3 regions of the Propionispora hippei DSM 15287 genome follow, and region 1 is predicted to be linked to each of the others. Evidence: riboswitches for the same ligand, from Rfam matches in the RefSeq annotation. Region 1 holds a riboswitch; each other region holds the start of a gene.

What was found. Region 1 has a riboswitch for thiamine pyrophosphate ahead of thiT (energy-coupled thiamine transporter ThiT). Riboswitches for the same ligand answer to the same signal wherever they lie in the genome.
Region 2: it holds a riboswitch for thiamine pyrophosphate, as region 1 does, so the genes downstream of both, thiW (energy coupling factor transporter S component ThiW) here and thiT (energy-coupled thiamine transporter ThiT) in region 1, are expected to answer to the same signal.
Region 3: it holds a riboswitch for thiamine pyrophosphate, as region 1 does, so the genes downstream of both, thiS (sulfur carrier protein ThiS) here and thiT (energy-coupled thiamine transporter ThiT) in region 1, are expected to answer to the same signal.

What each region holds. Positions count from the first base shown of each region.
Region 1 covers NZ_FQZD01000015.1:72,797-79,553, forward strand. Annotated here, with positions in the region: gene F3H20_RS10570 (IclR family transcriptional regulator) at 25-765, shown strand; gene F3H20_RS10575 (MalY/PatB family protein) at 792-1,976, shown strand; gene F3H20_RS19905 (hypothetical protein) at 2,080-2,244, shown strand; gene F3H20_RS10580 (thiamine diphosphokinase) at 2,319-3,050, shown strand; TPP riboswitch at 3,097-3,207, shown strand; gene thiT (energy-coupled thiamine transporter ThiT) at 3,270-3,896, shown strand; gene F3H20_RS10590 (hypothetical protein) at 3,982-4,164, shown strand; gene F3H20_RS10595 (aminopeptidase) at 4,262-5,491, opposite strand; gene F3H20_RS10600 (class I adenylate-forming enzyme family protein) at 5,575-6,757, opposite strand, start outside.
Region 2 covers NZ_FQZD01000016.1:38,225-44,981, reverse strand. Annotated here, with positions in the region: gene blaOXA (class D beta-lactamase) at 1-331, opposite strand, end outside; gene F3H20_RS10890 (EamA family transporter) at 483-914, opposite strand; gene F3H20_RS10885 ((deoxy)nucleoside triphosphate pyrophosphohydrolase) at 965-1,363, opposite strand; gene thiM (hydroxyethylthiazole kinase) at 1,417-2,247, opposite strand; gene thiW (energy coupling factor transporter S component ThiW) at 2,234-2,761, opposite strand; TPP riboswitch at 3,104-3,212, opposite strand; gene mrdA (penicillin-binding protein 2) at 3,268-5,115, opposite strand; gene F3H20_RS10865 (threonine aldolase family protein) at 5,326-6,360, opposite strand; gene F3H20_RS19910 (hypothetical protein) at 6,720-6,757, opposite strand, start outside.
Region 3 covers NZ_FQZD01000038.1:20,111-26,867, reverse strand. Annotated here, with positions in the region: gene thiF (sulfur carrier protein ThiS adenylyltransferase ThiF) at 1-390, opposite strand, end outside; gene thiH (2-iminoacetate synthase ThiH) at 401-1,501, opposite strand; gene F3H20_RS16235 (thiazole synthase) at 1,547-2,317, opposite strand; gene thiS (sulfur carrier protein ThiS) at 2,321-2,521, opposite strand; TPP riboswitch at 2,631-2,740, opposite strand; gene F3H20_RS16225 (sulfate adenylyltransferase subunit 1) at 2,818-4,533, opposite strand; gene cysD (sulfate adenylyltransferase subunit CysD) at 4,548-5,348, opposite strand; gene F3H20_RS16215 (4Fe-4S dicluster domain-containing protein) at 5,359-5,673, opposite strand; gene F3H20_RS16210 (adenylyl-sulfate reductase subunit alpha) at 5,654-6,757, opposite strand, start outside.

The DNA of each region.
Region 1 (6,757 bases):
AGTCTTTAGATGGGAAGATTCATCATGGGAGAAGCACAAACATTAGCCAAAGCACTGGATATTTTATTTGCCATCGCGGCTACGGGGACACAACTGTCGGTAAGCGAGATTGCCAGCCAGGTGAACATTCCCGAGAGCACGGCCTACCGGCTGCTGCGAACGCTGGAACAGAACGGGATCGTAGAGCGCAAAATAAAAGGGAAAATCAGCCTTGGTTTTCGCATTTTGGATTTGGCGCGCTGCCTGTATCAGGAGATGGACCGGGAACTGTTCATTATTGCCCGCCCGATTATGGAAGGTCTGACTGAAGAGTGTGGCGAGACTTCGGTCTTAATGGTGCGCAGCGGCATCCATGCTGTTTGTATTCAGTCGGTGGAAAGCCAGCGGGCCATTCGCTTTTCTCTGCCGAACGGCCGGATTCTACCCTTGCATGTCAGTGCTTCCGGTAAAGTCATTTTGGCGTTTGAGGATAAAACAGTGATTGAACAGGTGCTTGCACATATCGGTGACCCCGGGCCTGTTGCCCGCGATTTGGCGACCATAAGGCAGGAAGGGTGCAGTATAACCGTTGCGGAAATTGATCAGGATGTGATGGGCATCGGCGTTCCCGTCTATGACGCCTATGGGCGGATTATGGCCAGCCTGACCATTGCCGGGCCGGTGGAACGCATGCAAAAGCAAGACCTGGCGGCGCTGGCGCAGACCGTCCGGCAGGCAGCCGGACAAATTTCGGGACGTCTCCAGCACAAGGAGCCGAGGCAGTAAATGCAGATAAAGGAGAAGATTTGGCTATGAAATATGATTTTGATACCGTAATTGACAGGACCAATAATTTTGCCGCTAAATATGATGAAATAGGCTTAAAATTCGGCCGGGAGGATTTGGTCCCCCTGTGGGTGGCCGATATGGACTTTCGCACGGCCGAACCGATTATAGAAGCCATCCGGCAGCGGGCTGAGCAGGGCATCTTTGGCTATACGTCGCGTCCTAAATCTTACTTTGCGGCAGCCAGCGAGTGGCTTAGCCGGCGCCATGGCTGGGCGGCCGATCCAAGTCTGATGCTACATAGCCCCGGTGTGGTTCCTTCGTTAAGTATGATGATTCAACATTTTACCGAACCGGGAGATAAGATCATTATTCAGTCGCCGGTATACTATCCGTTCTTTGACGTGGTGCGCAGCCATGGCCGGCAGCTATTGGAGAATCCCTTGAAAAATGTGAATGGCCGGTATGAGATGGATTATGATCACTTGGCAGAGCTTGCCGCTCAGGGTGCGAAATATCTGCTTTTGTGCAGTCCCCACAATCCGGTGGGGCGTGTCTGGCACAAGGACGAGCTGGTCCGGCTGGGCCAGATCTGCCTGCGCCACGGCGTTACCGTTATTGCCGATGAAATCCACTCTGATCTGGTCTATTCCGCACATAAACATATCCCCTTTGCCAGCATCTCGGAGGAATTCGGGCAGAATACCATTACCTGCATTGCGCCGAGTAAAACTTTCAATCTGGCCGGCCTGCAGGCTTCCATTGTCATTTTCCCCAACCGCGAATACAAAGCCCGGTTTGATGCGATTTTAGGAAACCTGGACATCCGCCGCAACAATTGCTTCAGCCTGGTGGCGGTGGAAGCGGCCTACCGTCAGGGCGAGGAGTGGCTGGAGCAGGTCAATGCCTATATTAAGGATAACTTTGCCTATATCGGCGATTTCTGCCGGACCCATATTCCCGAAATCAAACCTAATGAACCGGAAGGAACGTACCTGGTCTGGCTGGATTGTCGCGAACTGGGTTTGAACCGTACCGAACTGCACGACTTTATGCTGAACGAGGCCAAGCTGGCTTTGGACGACGGCTTCTGGTTCAGTGAGCAGGCCGACGGTTATATGCGCCTCAACGCCGCCTGCCCGCGCAGTATTTTGACCAAGGCGCTGACCCAGCTCAAACAGGCGGTTGCCGCACGCCGGGGCAAGGACTGAGTCCTTACCGGCCGGTGGCCAAGGGAATTTTGCTTTTTCCTCCCCTCATGGTGTGGTATAATTACTTATGGATAGTAATTATTTGCAATTGGAGGTCAGAGCCATGAGTCAGGAACTATGGAAAGAAGTGGAGCAATTGCAAGAAAAATTGCATGATACTATCAGCAAAAAAGGCGTAGGATCACCGGAAGCCATCCGGGTTATGCAAGCGTTTCGGGAAAAAATGGACGAATATAAACGATGTACGAAGAAACCGCTAGAGCCATAAGGCTCTTTTTTCTTACCGTGCCAATACCTGCCGCAGCCGGGATTTAAAAAAAGAGAGAACAGGAGACTGCCAGTATGAACCATATAATACGACTGCCGCAATTGGACTGCCTATTCCCCGGCCCGGCACCGGACCGGGAGGTCCTGCTGGCAGCCGGCGGCCGGGCGCCGCAGCCGGTCTGGCTGAAGGAGGCCGCTGCCGGCCGCGCCGTCTGGTGCGTCGACCACGGCATTGACTGCTGCCAACGCAGCCGGATTGTCCCTGAACGGGTGATTGGCGACGGCGACAGCGCCAGCGGGGCCGGTTGGGCCTGGGGACGGCAACTGGGTGTGCCGATGGAGGAATATCCGGCCGAAAAAAATCTTACCGACCTGCAGCTTGCCCTGCAAACCGCCGGCACGGTATACCGCCAGGCAGCTGTGGTGGTTACCGGCGTCTGGGGCGGACGGTTTGATCATGCCTTTAGCAATATCTATTCACTGACAGGCCGCGCCGCCTTAGGCCTTTCCCGCTGTTTGGCCGCCGATCAGACGGAAGTGCTCCTCCTGCTGCAAGGCGAAGACGCGGTCCGGCTTACCTGGCGCGCTGCGCCTGAGGTTATATCACTCCTGCCCTTGTCCGGCACCTGCAGCGGCGTGAGCATCCAGGGCGTCCACTGGCCGCTGGACAGGGTGGAACTGCTGAGCACCCTGCCTTATGCCGTCAGCAACCGCCCGGCCGCGGCCGAGGTCAGCGTGGCCCTGAACGGCGGCAGTCTGGGGGTCTACCTGTGCTGGCAGAGCGCTCATGTAGCGGCGGACAGTTGACAAGACAGATGGTGCGCTATAGAATAATAACCATAAAAAGAGCATAACACTGTGCTAGGGGTGCCAGGTGCGGAGCACTGGGCTGAGAAATGATCTAATCATTAACCCTTCACCTGATCTGGGTCATGCCAGCGTAGGGAAGCGAAACGTTTTTTAACCGCATTCCTCGGGAATGCGGTTTTTTGCATAGCTGATATGATTACATAGGAGATGAGAAAGATGGAAGAGACAACCTGGTTAAACGCTATCTGGCTGCTTTCCGAAAACCCGGCCAGCCTATTCGCCCTGATCGGAATGGTGGCGCTGCTGGCAGCGTTTGCCTATATAAAAAAAATCACTATCCATACCCGGCTGCTGGTTCATATCGGTCTGGCGCTGGCCCTGACGGTGGTGCTGCACACCTTCCGGCTGTATCATATGCCTCAGGGCGGCAGTGTCACGCTGGGAGCCATGCTGCCGCTCCTGCTGCTGTCCTTCCGCTACGGGCCGGTGGTGGGCTATCTGGCAGGTTTTGTCTACGGGCTGCTTAACCTGCTGCAGGACCCTTATATTTTGCATCCTGTCCAGGTGCTGTTCGATTACCCCCTGCCGTACATGGCCATGGGCTTGGCCGGCTTTTTTCGGGACCGGCCGTTCTTAGGCGCGACGGTTGCCGTAGTCGGCCGGTTTATCTGTCATTTTATATCGGGCGTTGTTTTTTTCGCCAGCTATGCGCCGGAGGGGGTATCTCCCTATTGGTATTCCCTGGTGTTTAACGGCAGCTACCTGCTGCCGGAGCTGATCATTTGCCTGGTTATTCTTAAAGTACTGCCGGTTGGCAGAGTGCTGCAGACCATCCAAAAATAACCGGCCTTTTCCAGTGCCTGCTTTTCATATTTTTGTGACGGCGGGGCAAACTAACAGCGTAATTCAATCGGGAAGGAGTAGCGCTATGAAAAAGAGAAGACCTGCTTACGCGCCCAATGAACGGGGCTATTTTGAACCGGTTCGCCGCAAGGTATATTCGTCGAAACATGTCCGGATCTTTCCCGACCCGATTGCCGACGATATTGTGGCCAACAATATTTCCAATGTAGAATTTGACTATACCTATGACCGGGGAGAGCTGATCTGACAGCTCTCCCTTTTTTGTTTCGTCGCTGGCCTTGATCAGCAGCCGGCGGCGCCAGTGGAAAAAAAGGACGTCCTGACGGGCGCCCTGGTGTATAAAATCAGAAGGCAAAATTGCCGTTTTTAAAAACAGGAATTTGCTGTCCCTGCCGGGTGGTGCCGAGGATTTCCAGATCGGCGGTGCCGAGCATAAAATCCTCGTGGACCAGTGAATCGTTTACGCCTTTTTGCGCCAGTTCTTCCGCCGTGTAGTTCTCACTGTTGGCGAGGCAGACCGGATAGGCCTTGCCGAAGGCTAAATGGCAGGAGGCGTTTTCATCGAATAGGGTGTTGTAAAACAAAATGTTGGCATTAGAGATAGGAGAGTCGAAGGGTACCAGCGCCACTTCACCCAGATAGCTGGCTCCCTCGTCGGTTTCCAGCAGGTGTTTCAGGCTCTCGTAGCCTGTTTTGGCTGTGAAATCGACAATTTTGCCGTCAGTGAAGGTCAGCATGAAGCCGTCGATCAGATTGCCGTTGTAGTTAAGCGGCTTGGAGCTGACGACCTTGCCATTGACGCCTGTCCGTTGAGGCAGGGTGAAGACTTCCTCGGTCGGCATGTTGGCGATGAATTCCCGTCCGTCCGGCGTGTGCTCGGAGCCGCCCAGCCAGATATGGCCTTCCGGCAGCTCGACAGTCAGGTCGGTACCCAGCGAATTTTTATAATGAAGCGTTTTAAAGTTGTGGCCGTTTAGGAAATCCAGCCGCTGCTGCAGGTTTTGCTTGTGGCTGTTCCAGGCGGCCACCGGATCGGGTGTATCCACCCGCACGACCTGGCAGATCAGTTCCCAGAGTCTGGCAATGGCCGCTTCCTCCGACAGGTCCGGGAATACCTTTTTGGCCCAGGCCGCGGTGGGAACGGATACGACGCACCAGGTGTTCTGGTTGCTCATCAGACGCTCCCGGTACTCGCGCAGCGCTGTGCTGCCGGCCTTCTGGGCCTTGGCGATGCGGCCCGGTTCAATGTCCTTCAGCAGCTCGGGATCGGAGGCGGCAATACTGACGAAAGCAGCCCCCTGTCGCACATAGGTCATATACAGCTCTTTTTGCCAGTCGGGATATTCGCTGAATACCTCTTCCGGCGCATGGGTGTAGCGGATTTTGGTGAATAATTCGTCGCGCCAGACGATGACCACATCCCGGGCACCTTCCTTGTAGGCGGTTTCCGCCAGAGCCCGGCTAAAGGGCGCGCTTTCAATGGGGGAATTGATAACCAGCGTCTGGTTTTTCTCTAAGTTAATACCGGTTTTTACAATCAAACGGGCATATTTTTCAAGCAATTGCGTATTCATGGACAGTCTCCCTTCTGGTGGTTTACACGTCAGGATATGCAGCGCCGGCCGCTTATGTGCCGGATGAAAACGAGCCGTGACAGCTAACTTTTGGTGGCGGCCGCTTCTTCCCGCAGCGCCCGTTTTAACAGCTTGCCCGTCGGAGTTTTCGGCAGGGCGTCAACCACGACAATGTCACGGGGCTGCTTATACGGTGCCAGCCGGGCCTGCAGAAATTCCTTCACGGCCCGTTTGTTAAAGGACGCTCCCTCCCGCATGACCAAATAGGCGCGGATAGCCTGTCCCCGCAGGCTGTCGGGTACGCCGATGACGGCCGCCTCCACCACGCCGGGATAGGTATAGAGCAGTTCTTCGATTTCGCGGGGATAGACATTTTCGCCGCTGCTGATAATCATGTCTTTCAGGCGATCGACAATGAAAAAGTAGCCATCTTCATCCCGGTAGGCAATATCACCGGTGTGAAGCCAGCCGTCCCGCAGTGACTGGGCCGTCTGTTCCGGCAGATTCCAGTAGCCCTGCATGACAATCGGGCCTCGTACAACCAGTTCGCCGATTTCCCCTGTGCCCAACTGTTGACCGTCCTCAGTTACAATGGCGACAGTGATGCCCGGCAGAGCTTTGCCGATGGAGCCGTATTTTCTCTTTTCCGGCAGGTTGAAGGTGACTACCGGTGAGGCTTCCGACAGACCGTAGCCTTCGATAATCGGCGTACCGTAAATGCTTTCGAACTGTTTGGCCACTTCCACCGGCAGCGAGGCGCCGCCGGAAACGAAGATGCGGACGGAGCGCAAGGCGTCGGGCTGGGCCAGACGGGACAGCAGGTTGTACATCGGCGGGACGCCGTACATGACCGTAACCCGGTGCTCCTTGATGACTGCCGCCGTTTCCTTGGGAGCGAAGGTTTCCAGTACGGTAATGCCAGCCCCGAGCCAAAGCGCGTTTAAGATAGCGCAGGTCCAGGCAAAGCAGTGATACATAGGCAGTACGCAGAGGACATTGTCCCGGCGCTCCACCGGCAGCATATGGCTGAACGCCTGGGCGTCGACAACCAGGTTTTCGTGAGTGAGGACCGCTCCCTTGGGATGGCCGGTGGTGCCTGAGGTATAGATAATCACGCAGGGCTGCTGCTCGTCAAACTCGGCCGGCAGTGGTGGCGCCGGCGGATAGGTTTCCTGGCTCAGCGCCTGTTTAATCGTGGCAAAGGTAAGCTGGCTGAGTTCCTGGCGTCCGTAATTTGCCAGTTCATCGGTCAGGTCCAGCGTCGCC
Region 2 (6,757 bases), on a different contig from region 1:
CGGTGCCATCCCAGCGCTTCACATCGTACTCGTCCTGCACTGCTTTGGTCTGCAACCCAATCAGCGAGTTCATGATCTTAAAGGTAGAGCAAGGCGACTGCCGGACATTCGCTCTGGCCGGATTGTAGACAAACATTTTGCCGGTTTGCATATCTTTTAAAATGAATGTTCCTTCCTGGCGGGGGAAAAATTCGTCCACCTTGACGGCAGTTACATCCAAAGGAATCACCTTAGGCTCCTGCTGCCGTGCCGATACAGATACCACTGCCACAATCCCCACAAGCATACTTAACAAAAGAATCAGCCCTGTCATGATTGTACTCTTTTTCATAACTTCACCCCTGTTTTTCTTCTATACGTCCATTATAATAGCTTACTTAACAAGGAACCATGTCAGGAGTATGACAGGTTGCTGATTTTTGCCTGACAAGCTGCAGACTATACTTTCGCCAGGCTGGCAGGCTCATTAAATCAGCGGCTCCCTAGGATAGAGCCACCACAATGGCCCCGGCGGCGATAAGTGCAACGCCGATACCATTTAACAGGCTGATGTTTTCACCCAGCAGCACGACAGCCAGAATCGTGGCCATCACAACACTCAGCTTGTCAATAGGCGCTACCTGTGATACCTTGCCGTACTTAAGGGCCAGGAAATAAAACAACCAGGACAGGGCCCCGGCTATACCGCTAAGCACAATAAATAAAAACGTCCTTTTATCGGCTAAAATGACCGGTATTTGCTTAACACTACCCTGCAGTACCACCACTCCCATTAAAAAAATAGCCATTACGATCGACCGGACGGCTGTAGCCGAGTTGGCGTCCACCGTCTGCAGGCCAATCTTGCCAAAAATAGCCACCAGCGCCGCCGTTACAGCCGATAGCAAGGAGAATACCAGCCATAAATAATCCAATTCACCTACTCCCTTTCTTTCCACTATACTATGCAATCGCGCAATATCCGTCAACTCTCCCCAGCGGACAATAGGTCTCTCACCTTCGCCGCTATCGGAATATCGGCCGGAGCAAATGGATAGCCGGTAATTGTGTTCCTATCAACCCAGGCAAGTCCGTCATGAACGGTCAGTCGCAAATTGCCGTTTTGCCAGGTGACGATATAGGCCATTAACCGGATGACGCCCCGACCGTAGTCGTAGATGCTTTCGGTCAAAAAATCTCCCACCGTGACTTCGATTTGAAGCTCCTCCCGGATTTCCCGTTGCAGACATTCCTGCGGTGTCTCCCCGTCTTCAATCTTGCCACCGGGAAACTCCCATAGATTCTCCAGCGCGTCACCTGTTCGCCGTTTAGCGATTAGGCACTTACCGTCCTTTAATAAAACAGCGGCCGTTACATGTCGCATGACCCAAGCTCCTTTAGACAATAATGATGATGACGGCGCGATATCCCTACCGGTTAGCAGACCGTCCACCTAATGGCTTTGCTAAATTCCTCGTCAGTCAGACTGTATATAGTATCCAGCAAATTGGCCCGGAACATGCCGGTGCCTTTCACCGGCAGGGAAAGTTCACCGCAGATGCCTAAAAACGCCGTCGCCAACACCGCGCCGGCCAAAATACGACCGGTTGAAATAAAGCTGGCCACCAGCACATTGAGCATACAGCCGGTTCCCGTGATCCTCGCCAGCATGTCACAGCCATTTTCCAGCAGGAAAACGGTCCGGCCATCGGTAATCACATCCACCCGGCCGGTTACGGTGATAACTGCGCCAGTGGCCAGTGAGAGCTCCCGCAGCCAGCGCAAGGTATCGGCCATATTATCCCCGGCCAGGCTGTCCTGTTCGCCAGCATCAATTCCCTGGGCATGACTTTCTCCTTTGCTAAGCGTCTTGATTTCCGACATGTTGCCTTTGATCACGTCAGGGCGGCATTCGGCAATAAACTCCCTGGCAAAGTCAAGACGCAGGCGGCTGCAGCCCACGCCGACCAGATCAAGCACCGAAGGCAGCTTCCGTTCGCCGGCCACTTTGCCGGATACACGCATAGCCGCCATGCGGCTGTCGGTTATATTGCCTAAATTGACCGCCAAGGCAGCTGCCGTCGCCGTAATGCCGGCCACTTCGGCCGGATGCTCCGCCATGATCGGCTTGGCCCCGACGGCCAGGACAGCATTGGCGCAGTCATTGATCGAGATGGGATTGGTAATGCAGTGAATGAGCGGCCTGCGTTCCTGCACCTCCCGCCGGACAGCCAGCAGTCCGGCAAGCGAGACATCAGCCTTTGTCATAGACCACCGCTCCTAACCGGTTCTGACATACTGCCAGCATACCCGTTTTTTTCAAAGCTGTCAAAAATACATAGGCAATCGAGCCGCCGATCAGCGTAGCTGCGGTAAAGAGCGGCAGATAAAAGGTCCAGGTCAGCCCTGCCTTGCCCCACAGAAAGGTCATCACCGGATAGGAAACAAGGGCACCGATTACGCCTGTGCCAAGCACCTCGCCAATAACAGCCCAGATCAGCCGTCCCTTAAAATACCGGTACAACAGACCTGACAGCAGGGCGCCAAATACCGCGCCGGTCAACGCCAATGGCGGGATGCCCATCAGCATCATCCGGATGATACCAATCAGTGTAGCGCACAGCAAAGAATACCAGGGTCCCAATAAAACAGAACATACGATATTGATCACATGGGCCATCGGGCACATCCCTTCAATCCGCAGGATAGGGGAAATTACCACGCCAATGGCCACCAGCATGGATAACATCACCATCTTTAAGAGTCCCTCATTTCGATTCATCAAAAACACCTCATCTGTAATCATCTATGGCAAGCATGTACATGCTTAATCCCTGTCAACAGGCTATGCCGGACAGGGATTAAATTACAGCAAGGTATATAAAACAAAACTACATAGCAGTCCCCCTCTGGCATAGCCATCAGACCGGTCGAGGCTCCAAAGCCTCCTCTCATCCCGAAACACGGGCTCCCTCGCTATGTAGCTGTCGTTTGCCATCCGGTGCAGGACGCTCCTCCTCCACCGAGTGCTCCATTCGGCAAGAACTAAACCTTGCCGCTGAAACCTACGAACAATAAAAAAAAGGATACACCTGCCGGCATATCCCTGCTCTAGCTATACATCATAGCAACACAATTCACATTCCTACGTTGGCATTATCCAAATCAGGTATATGGGTCAAAGTTCGATTACTTCCTCTCAGCCTGCTACACAAGCTCCCCGAAGAATATGTGGTTTTATTTATTATATCATACAGGCTCACTCTCGGTAAATATAAGAAGTACCTTTTATGGCTGCTTAGCACCGGCTTTTGCCGCCTGCTCCTCGGCATATAAATCTGCCGGATTCTTCTGGGAAGGAACATCGAAATAAGCCTCCAGCATTTTGCGGGCAATCGGCACGGCCGAATCGGCGCCAAAACCACCCTGCTCAATCAGAACAGCCACCACGATCTGCGGATCATCAAACGGCGCATAGGCCACAAACCAGCCATGATCATCGCCATGAGGATTTTCCGCCGTACCCGTTTTGCCGGCGATCGGAATGGGAAAGCCGGCGAAGGTAGACGCCGCCGTACCACCGGGCAAAGCGACATCCCGGAGAGCGCTCCGGATGAGATTAAGTGTTTTAGCCGATATATTGATCGTTCCCACTTCCTCCGGCTGAAAGGTCTGAATGATTTTTCCGTCGGGACTGGCAATTTTACTGACAAGGTAGGGGCGGTAACGATGTCCGCCGTTAGCTATCTGAGCCATAACATTGGCCACCTGCAGCGGCGTCGCCAGTTGGAATCCCTGCCCGATAGCGGCGTCAAAGGTTTCCGACAGGTACCAGTCTTCGTCGTACACTTTCATTTTATACTTTTTATTTGCCACCAGACCGTTCGATTCACCCGGCAGCTTGATGCCGGTGTATTCACCAAGACCGAACATTCTTGCATACTTTTCCAGATTGTCGATGCCCAGCCGGTTGCCCATTTCATAAAAATACACATTATCCGATTTGGACAACGCCTCGCGGAAATCGATCAGGCCCAGCGCTTCATTCTGCGCGTTTCCCTTGGGAATAATCCAGTGCTTGCCTGTATCGAGAATCTTTTCTTCCGGCGTCACCTTACCCAGTTCCAACGCTGCCGTGCCTGTCACAATTTTAAAGGTAGAACCCGGCGGATATTCACCGGCAATCACCCGGTTCTGCATGGGATTGAACGGATTATCGTTGATTATCTTCCAGTCTTTTTCCGAGATGCCGCCATTAAACAGGTTGGGATTAAAGGCCGGCCGGCTGACCATCGCCAGCACCTCACCGGTCTTAGGGTTGATCGCCACGGCGGCGCCGGCTTTCGCTTTGCTGTTGCCCAGCTTGTTTTGCAAATAGGTAAGCTGCCTGTCCATCGCCTCTTCCGTAGCCTTCTGGACGCGATAATCAATGGTAAGCCACAGGTCATTGCCGGGAACCGGCTCCTTCCGACCAAGTCGCTGGATGGGGCGCCCGGTCACATCCACTTCGACCTGCTCACCGCCGTCCACACCGCGCAGTGTCTTGTCATAGACCTGCTCCAGACCGGACTTGCCCAGAATGTCACCACTTTTATAACCGTCGGCTTTCCCTTTTTCCAGTTCGTTGTCGTTGATTTCCCCTACGTAGCCGAACATATGAGCGCCAAGGTCATTATATATATAGCTGCGCACCGCCTGGATCGCCAGTACCACGCCAGGCAGATCGCTTTTGTGTTCTTCGATCCTGGCCACAATGTCCTGCCCCACATCGTTTTTCACGATAACCGGATTTAACGGATTTTCCTCCTTTTTAACTTTGCTGTTGATCTCCTCCGGCTTAATCTTGAGGATGTCAGCCAACCTAACAATAACCTCCTGTGAAACCGGTCCGTCAATCGGCATCAGGGACACCGAAAAACCGGGCCGGTTGTTCACCAGTGGCGTTCCGTTGCGGTCATAGAAGGTTCCCCGCGGCGCCGTAACGGTAATCAGGCGAATGCGATTTTGCTCGGCCAAAGTGTGAAAGTAATCACCCTTTATGATCTGAAGGTAAGCTAATCTGCCCATAAGCGCCAAAATAACTATAATGACAATAAACCCTAACACATCCACCCGGTTTTTCGACCTGCTTACCATCGTAAAGCCTCTCTTTTCTATGTAGAATTCGACTCTATACCAGTCTATCAAATTTACATAATCAGTTCAATGTAAAAGTTTTTACAGGCTTTTCACTGCAACCGGTTCGATGACTAATCACGCAAAAAGCAGAAAAGGGTACTCTACTTTTCACGTAAAGTCCCTCGCGATTCCCTGCTACCTTGCCAAATCATATTGCTTTACATTGCCCTATAGCGCCTGAATATCCTTGACCAACCGATCCACGTGTTCCTTCTTGGTGGCCCAACTGGTACAGAACCGCACCACACTGTGAGTGGCTCCCGCCTTTTCCCAGAAAGAATAGGCGTAGGTTTCGCCCAGTTTTTTTAATACTTCATCAGGCAAAATAGGAAATTGCTGATTGGTAGTAGAAGCATAGCGGAAAGAAAATCCTTGGGCCGTGAAAGCTTCCCGGATACGCATCGCCATGGCTACGGCATGCCCGGCAATTTCAAAATACAGACCGTCCTCAAACAGCGTTTCAAACTGAATGCCCAGCAAACGTCCCTTGGCCAGCATCCCGCCATGCTGCTTGATCATGTAACGAAAATCCCGCCGCAAAGCCTCCTGTGTGATCACCACAGCTTCTCCCATCAGAGCTCCGACTTTCGTTCCCCCGATATAAAAAACATCGCAGAGACGGGCAATATCGGTTAGGGACAAGTCGTTGTCCGGAGCCGTCAAACCGTATCCCAGCCGGGCGCCGTCCAACATCAGAGGCAGCCCGCATTCCCGGCAAACAGCGCTTAACGCCTCCAGTTCGTCCTTACGATATGTAGTACCGTTCTCAGTAGGATGGGATATATACACCATGCCGGGCTGTACCATATGTTCATGGGAAGCATCGGCCCAATGAGCCCGGTATAACTCTTTTACCTGTTCGGCCCGGATTTTCCCGTCTCGGCTGGGCAGGGTAAGCACCTTATGACCGGCCGCTTCGATGGCGCCGGTCTCATGGACGGCGATGTGGCCGCTTTCGGCTGTCACCGCTCCCTGATAAGAACGCAGAATCGAGGCAATGATGGTGGCATTGGTCTGTGTGCCGCCGACCAAAAAATGAACCTCGGCGTCCATCGCCTGACAAGCTTTTTTTATATAATTCCGGGCTGCTTCGCAGTGCTGATCCAAGCCATAGCCCGGCGTCTGCTCCTCATTGGTTTCCAGCAGTCGCTGCAAAATTCTGGGGTGAGCGCCTTCGGTATAATCGCTTTCAAATCGTATCATAATCGTGATCCCTCTCCTTTGTTTCGTCAATGCAGCATCTTGCTTATCATCAGGGTAGCAGAATTCAAGTTTTTTAGCAATAAACACCATCTGAGAAAACAACAAAAATCAGTCCCTTTTCCGGTAAATAAGCTAAATCTCTCACTACCTCGGGCTCTTAATAGATTCTGTTCCGCACCAAGGAAACTAGGAGCGGAAAGCTTCCGGCATTGCCGGGTAAAAATAAAGAACCCTATTCTTTCGAATAGGGAAATCAAGCCCGGATGGAAGGAGAAACCCCAAAGAGCCTCTCTCCCAATACGGGGATTATTTTTTTGCTTAATTAGACTGACCGACTCCAACGCCTATCAAAAAAGCCGCTACTTCCCGCAACGCCTGCTCATGACGCTGTTTTTCC
Region 3 (6,757 bases), on a different contig from region 1:
CTCAACCAACAGCTTTTTATAATCCGCCCGGTCAAGGGCTTCGACAATGACCTCGCAGTCCTTGAATATAGCGGCCACATTATGCTGTTCGATCCGTACAGGCAGCATTGTCAATTCCAGGCCGGAAGAAATAGCCAGCAGGTTATCCCGCAAAGCCTCTACTTTGCTTTTTCCGATCTGATGCTGAAAATAAAACTGCCTGTTGAGATTCTTGTATTCTACTTGATCAAAATCTACGACTGTTAAACGGCTAAATCCGCTCCTGACAAGCATAGCCGCACAATTAGAGCCAAGACCGCCAGCTCCGGCAATTCCAATCCGCACGGTTTTCATATATTGCAGCAATGCCGGTCCCACATAAGCGGTAAGCGCCTCATCTAACCTGTTCATCCTCTACTCCTCACAATAACTGCCAGTCTTTATATAACGGTTGGTATCCCTTCTGGTACAGCATGGCCGCCACCTGGGCCACCGTCCGCTCATCGGAAATCTCAAACTGTCCTGTTTCGCCCTTATCGGTCCGTCCGCCCACAGCGGTGCAGGAACCTGCCGACATTTTCGTCACCCCCAGGCCTACCAGATGGTCACGGAGCACAGCGCTCTCCCGCGTGGAAAGAGTCAGCCCGCCATGCGGCATAAACAACCGGTAGGCCAGTATGTACTGAACCAGGTTCTTATCGGTAACCAGCGCCTTGGGCGGATAACCGCCGGCATGGGGGCGCATACGGGGTGGTGAAATGCTGATCTCGGTGGCGGGGTACCGGGCTTGCAAATAATCGGCATGCACACCGGTCAGAAAAGCTTCCCGCCGCCATTCATTAAGCCCCAGCAGCGCACCGATATTGACCGAACGCAAGCCGGCGGCGCAGGCCCGTTCCGGTGCGTCCAAACGAAATTGGAAGTTCCGTTTGGGTCCTGCCGGATGAAGTTCTGCGTAAAGCAGGGGGGCATATACCTCCTGATAAAGCGTAACACCATCCACGCCAACTGCGGCCAACTGTTCGTATTCCTCACAAGTCAGGGCGTAGATTTCCATGCTGATGGAAGAAAAATAGTCTTTCAATACTTTCACGCAATCCGCAATATAGGTTACCGGCGATTCTTTAGTGCAATCACCCGTCAAAATAATAATGTGCTTCAAGCCGGTCCGGGCAATGGCTTCGGCCTCTGTCGCCACCTCATTCAGCGAAAGCTTTTTCCGGTGCAAAATATTCTTCGTATTAAATCCACAGTATAAGCACTGATTGGTACAATAATTGGACAAGTACAGCGGCGTATACAAAAGCATGGTCTTGCCAAAATGCTGGATGGTCAGCCTGCTGGCTTTTTGCGCCATGCTTTCCAGAAATCCTTCCGCCTGGGGCGACAACAGGGTTAGATAATCCAGGACCTGCAGCCGCTCCTTATGCAGCACCTGCTCCACATTGGCTGCCGTGAGCCGCGAAAAATATCCGTCAAAATCAAAGCAGTCATACCGTTTCAGTTCCCCATAGAAACTCATAGGCTCTCCTCCTGACAAAGCTTGGGCTAAATGATGCTGATCAAACTACTCCTGTAAAAACCCGGTCAGCGGCGAAGAAGCGGTCCCTTCACGGCGGATAGCGCCAGGTCGGGCCAAATACCCCTTGCGGCCTGCTTCCACGGCCTGCCTGAACGCACTGCCCATCAAAACAGGCTCTCCGGCGGTGGCAATGGCAGTATTAACAAGAACGGCAGCCGCGCCCAGTTCCATGGCCTCGGCTGCTTCCGAGGGACGGCCCAGTCCGGCATCGACAATCACAGGCACCGGTAGCTCTTCGATCAAAATCCTGATTAGTTCCTTCGTCTTTAAGCCGCGGTTGCTGCCGATAGGCGCTCCTAAAGGCATTACGGCTGCCGCCCCGGCTTCAACCATCCGTTTGGCGGCCGCCAAATCGGGTGACATGTAGGGCAGGACGATAAAGCCCTCAGCCGCTAAAGTCTCTGTCGTCTTGATGGTTTCATAATTGTCCGGCAGCAAATACCGGTTATCGGCAATCACTTCCACCTTGATCCAGTTTCCATAGCCGGCGGCCTGCGCCAGACGGGCAATGCGAACAGCCTCGGCGGCATTTCTCGCACCGGAAGTATTTGGCATGATGATACAGCCCTGAGGAATATAGGACGCCACATTTTCTTCCGGATATTGCAGATCAATCCGCCGTAAGGCGACAGTCACCACCTGTGCGCCGCAGGCAGCGACCACCTCAGGAATAACAGCATTAGCCGAAAACTTTCCTGTTCCCAAAAACAACCGGCTCTGTAATAATTGTCCGCCGATTTCCAATACATCCTTCATCGTTCAGCCTCCCCCCACAAAAGTAATGATTTCCAGTTTGTCATTCTCCTGCATACTTAGCGACGGCCAGCTATCTGATGCGACAACGGCCCCATTGAATTCAATGACAATCGTGGCCGGATTCAACTGACGGCTTTCTATGAAGTCACTGATCGTCATTGGCGCAGTAAGAACGAACGGTTTTCCGTTAACTGTAATCTGCAACCTATTCACCTCCCGGAATGATGTGCAAACTGCCCCGGACAGAATATGTTGCCGACAACGCAGGCAGGCATAAACAAAAAACGCGCTACCGGAACGATAGCGCGTCATGCATAACCAATTCATACACTTCCTACGCGGGCATTATCCCGATCAGGTTTAGAGGTAAGGTGCTTACTAGTCCACTCTCAGCCCATAACATGAGCTCCCTCGGCAATTTTATGAAATTATAATTTGATTGTAACCCCTCCGCCCTCTGCCGTCAATAACGGGACCAAAATAATTGTGCCAAAATATAATTAAATATGGTATTCAACTTCCAGCGTCTGCCGGGACGGCAGGAAACGGACTTCCCGGAACTTGCCGAAGGAAAGCCACTTATTCACCACAGCACCGGACGGACCGCCTGCAGCGGCGTATTCCTGCCGAAATAAGGCCAGATCTTCGACCGACGCCACCCGGACATAAAAGCCCTGCGGATTGAGGACAGGCACCCCGCTATAGGTATATTCCGCCAACGACACCAGCGTCTGCAGCTTGGCATTGCGCACCTTAGCGGCCAGGCCCCCGCTGGCATCCATCAAATCAAAGTCCTGCGGATATTCATAGCTGTCTCCTGTAATCGGCAGTACATCGCCCACATGGAAGTTATGGGCTTTACGCGGCAAACGTTCCAGCCGATTTTCCGAGAGAATATAATAGTATTCATCAAAGCAGCCGACGATCAATTCCTTATCCTGTTTTACCAACGAGCTTCCTGCCTTGAGGCCCTCCACCAAACCGGATACAATTCCGCCGCCGCATGTCTCGTAGCCGTCAACCAGCACAAACCGCCCGGTGACCGGATTGTTCCGGAATTCGTCAAAACAGATTTCCCGCTTCGTCCGGATAATCACTTCCGCCACATCGTTGGTATTCACCTGACCGGCGTCTTCCGTAGCTGCCAGCGTTGTAGCATCAACTACTTTGGTAATGGAATATATCTCGCACTCCACCTCCTGGGTGACTAGCTTCAGCTTATATTCCTGTCCCTTTTGCAAAGGCCTTTTGCCCATCCAGAAAATATTGGCCTTAAAGGTATTGGCAATAAGCGGAATATCCTCCTTATGAACAATCATTTCACCGCGCTGGTTAAAAAACTCATCTTCCACAGTGATCCCTACCGACATGCCGGCCTGGGAATGCTTGGTCTTATCCCGCTCCGCCCAGTACTCGATGGTTTTGATCCGGGTCGTTTTACGGCCGGGAACGACAACAATTTCATCGCCTTCCCGCAAGGTCCCCGCTTCAATCCGCCCGGCAATAATGCGCCGGTGATCAAACTTGTAAACATCCTGGATGGGAAACCGCAGCGCTTTGTCTTCCAGTCCGCGATCCTTTTCAAACAAATCCAGGGCAGTCAACAGTGGCTCTCCCTTGTACCAGGACATTTTTTCCGAATGCAGCGTAATATTCTCACCCCAAAACGCCGATACGGGAATGTATTTCAAGGGATATACCTGAAGGTTACCCAAAAATTCATGCATTTCCTTTTTGATCTGATGATAAATGGCTTCCGAATAGCCGATCAAGTCCATTTTATTGATCAGCACATATACTTTTTGAATGCCCAGCAGGGACAGAATATAGCCATGACGCTTGGATTGCTCCTGAATGCCTTCATTAGCGTCTACAATCAGCAGCGCCGCTTCGGCGTTGGCTGCGCCGGAAATCATATTCTTTAAAAATTCCTTATGCCCCGGTGCATCAATAATGACATAATCCCGCTGTTCGGTATGAAATTGCAATTGCGTGGTATCTATGGTAATGCCCTGTTTTTGCTCTTCTTCAAAGGCATCCAGCAAATAGGCGTATTCAAAAGGCTTCCCCTTTTCCTGAGAAATCCGCTTCACCCGTTCAATCGCGCCTTCGGGCAGGGATTTGGTATCATACAGCAACCGGCCAATGACGGTTGACTTTCCATGATCGACATGTCCCACTACGACGATGTTCAATGATTCTCTGGCAGCTACCATCCGTTTTCTCTCCTTTACATATAACCGTCTTTGCGCAGCTTCTGCATGGCGTAGGAATCCTCCTGATCCTGCGCCCGGCCAGCCCGCTCGCTCACCGTAGTGTGCTTCAGTTCTTCAATAATTTGCGCTACCGTCACTGCCTGGGAATCAATCTGTCCGGTACAGGGAGCACAGCCTAAACTGCGGTAGCGCTTGCCGTTTCTGGCAAAATACAAATCGACCAAGGGGATATTTTCCCGTTCAATATAGGCCCAAATATCAATTTCATTCCAGTGGAGAATAGGATGCACCCGGATATGATTTCCTTTGGGAAAATCGGTTTTAAACTGATCCCATAATTCGGGAGCCTGGTTGGTATAATCCCATTCCGAATCCTTATTTCGTTCGCTGAACACTCTTTCTTTGGACCGGGACCCTTCTTCATCCCGGCGGATGCCCAGAATCAGCCCTTCAAAGGAATACTGGGTCACAACCTGCTGCAGTCCGTCGGTTTTTAGCGCCTTGCAGCAAACCAGCCGTCCCTTATCCGGCCCCATACCGTCCCGCAGCGCCTCCTCGTTCGTGTGCACAATCAAATCCAATTGATATTCTTTGGCTATCCGGTCACGATAGGCAATCATCTCCGGTATTTTATAGGTTGTATCTACGTGAATAAACGGGAAAGGCGAATGACCAAAAAAAGCTTTTTTCGCCAACCACAATAACACGGTCGAATCTTTGCCGATGGACCACAACATACCCAATTTGCCAAACTTTTTATAGGCTTCCCGCAAAATATAAATGCTCTGTGCCTCTAAACTATCCAAATGATCCATAACTGCCTCCTTAATACGCATTTGCCTTATGTTTATCAATGGTAATCACCGTTTCCGCACCATCCGGGCCTACCATAACCCAATGGAGATAATTCTTTTCCCATCGGGTGTAGAGGTAACCGCCGCGGCCGCCGATATCCGCCCCCAGATAAAATTGAATGGCGGCAACCGGACATTCCTTGACGCAGGAAGTACAGCCCCAGCAATCCTGAGGATAGCGGATTTCGCTTTTCCTCTGTTCATCAGCATACAGCAGGCTGCCCGGACACACCTGGCGGCAACCGCCGCAGCCGATACAGTTATCTTTATTGATCCGTATGCTCATAGATCTCATCCTTCTCGACAATATTCCGCAGCACAATGCGCACTTTGCCTGCTTCCTGGCGGGAATTCACATATTTCAGCCAGTGTTCGTCATCCTGGCAGGGATAATCGGCGTTTTCCTGAAAAGCGCGCCAGCGTGTCTCTTGCCGTGCCGCCAAATGAGCAATCAGTGTTTTGCATACATACAGACGGTCAAGCAGTTCATGGATATGCATTAGTTGATGCATGTCGCCGGCACTAAGCTGCCTTGCCAGGACCAGTAACTCTTCAATACGACCTTGGGCCACCCGCAGTTTTTCCCGGTTATATACATATCCCGCCGTAATCCCGCCGGCATATTCATCCATGGTTTTCTGCATGGCTTCTTCCAGTTGTTCCGTTTGATATAAGCCGACCGACCGGGTTAAGCAAGCAAGAATTTTTTCCTGTTCCCCGTCAATCTCCGCCAAATCGGCGACAGGAGCCGGTTTGTCCTGAATATCCTCCAGGACGGCTAAAGCGGCGATTTCGGCTTCCGCCAGACAACCTGTCACATATTTTTGCGGACTGCCGCCGGCCACATCGCCGGCAGCGTACAATCCCGGCAGCGTTGTCCGGCGCCGCGTATCCACCCAATAACCGCTGCCGGTGTGTCCACCGACAATATAAGGCTCCGTCCCTTCAATCTCCACATGCTCCACGGCCGGCCCCCGGCCGCTCTCCTGCCAGCGCAACGTTTGCGAAGGCGCCATATTTAAATAAGCCTTATACAGCTCCTGCTCCTGTTCGGCAGTAATACCCGCCGTTTTCAAATAGCAGGGACCCCGGCCCTGTTGATTTTCCTGCACGGTCGAATACAGCCTGAGCGATGTGTTGGGAACGCCGTACTGCTTTTCATATTCCTCACCCCGGCTGTTGATTTGCGGCGCCCAAACGCCTTGGGCAATTGTCCCGGTGGGTGCAATGGTGTCTTTACAGCGCAGCGCAATAAAGCGCATCTCAAAGGTGGTCATCTCCGCGCCCTTACGAATCCCCATCGCATAGCCGGCTCCCGTATTAAACGGGGAGTACCACATCTTGTGGCGGGAAAAGCCGGGATTATTGGG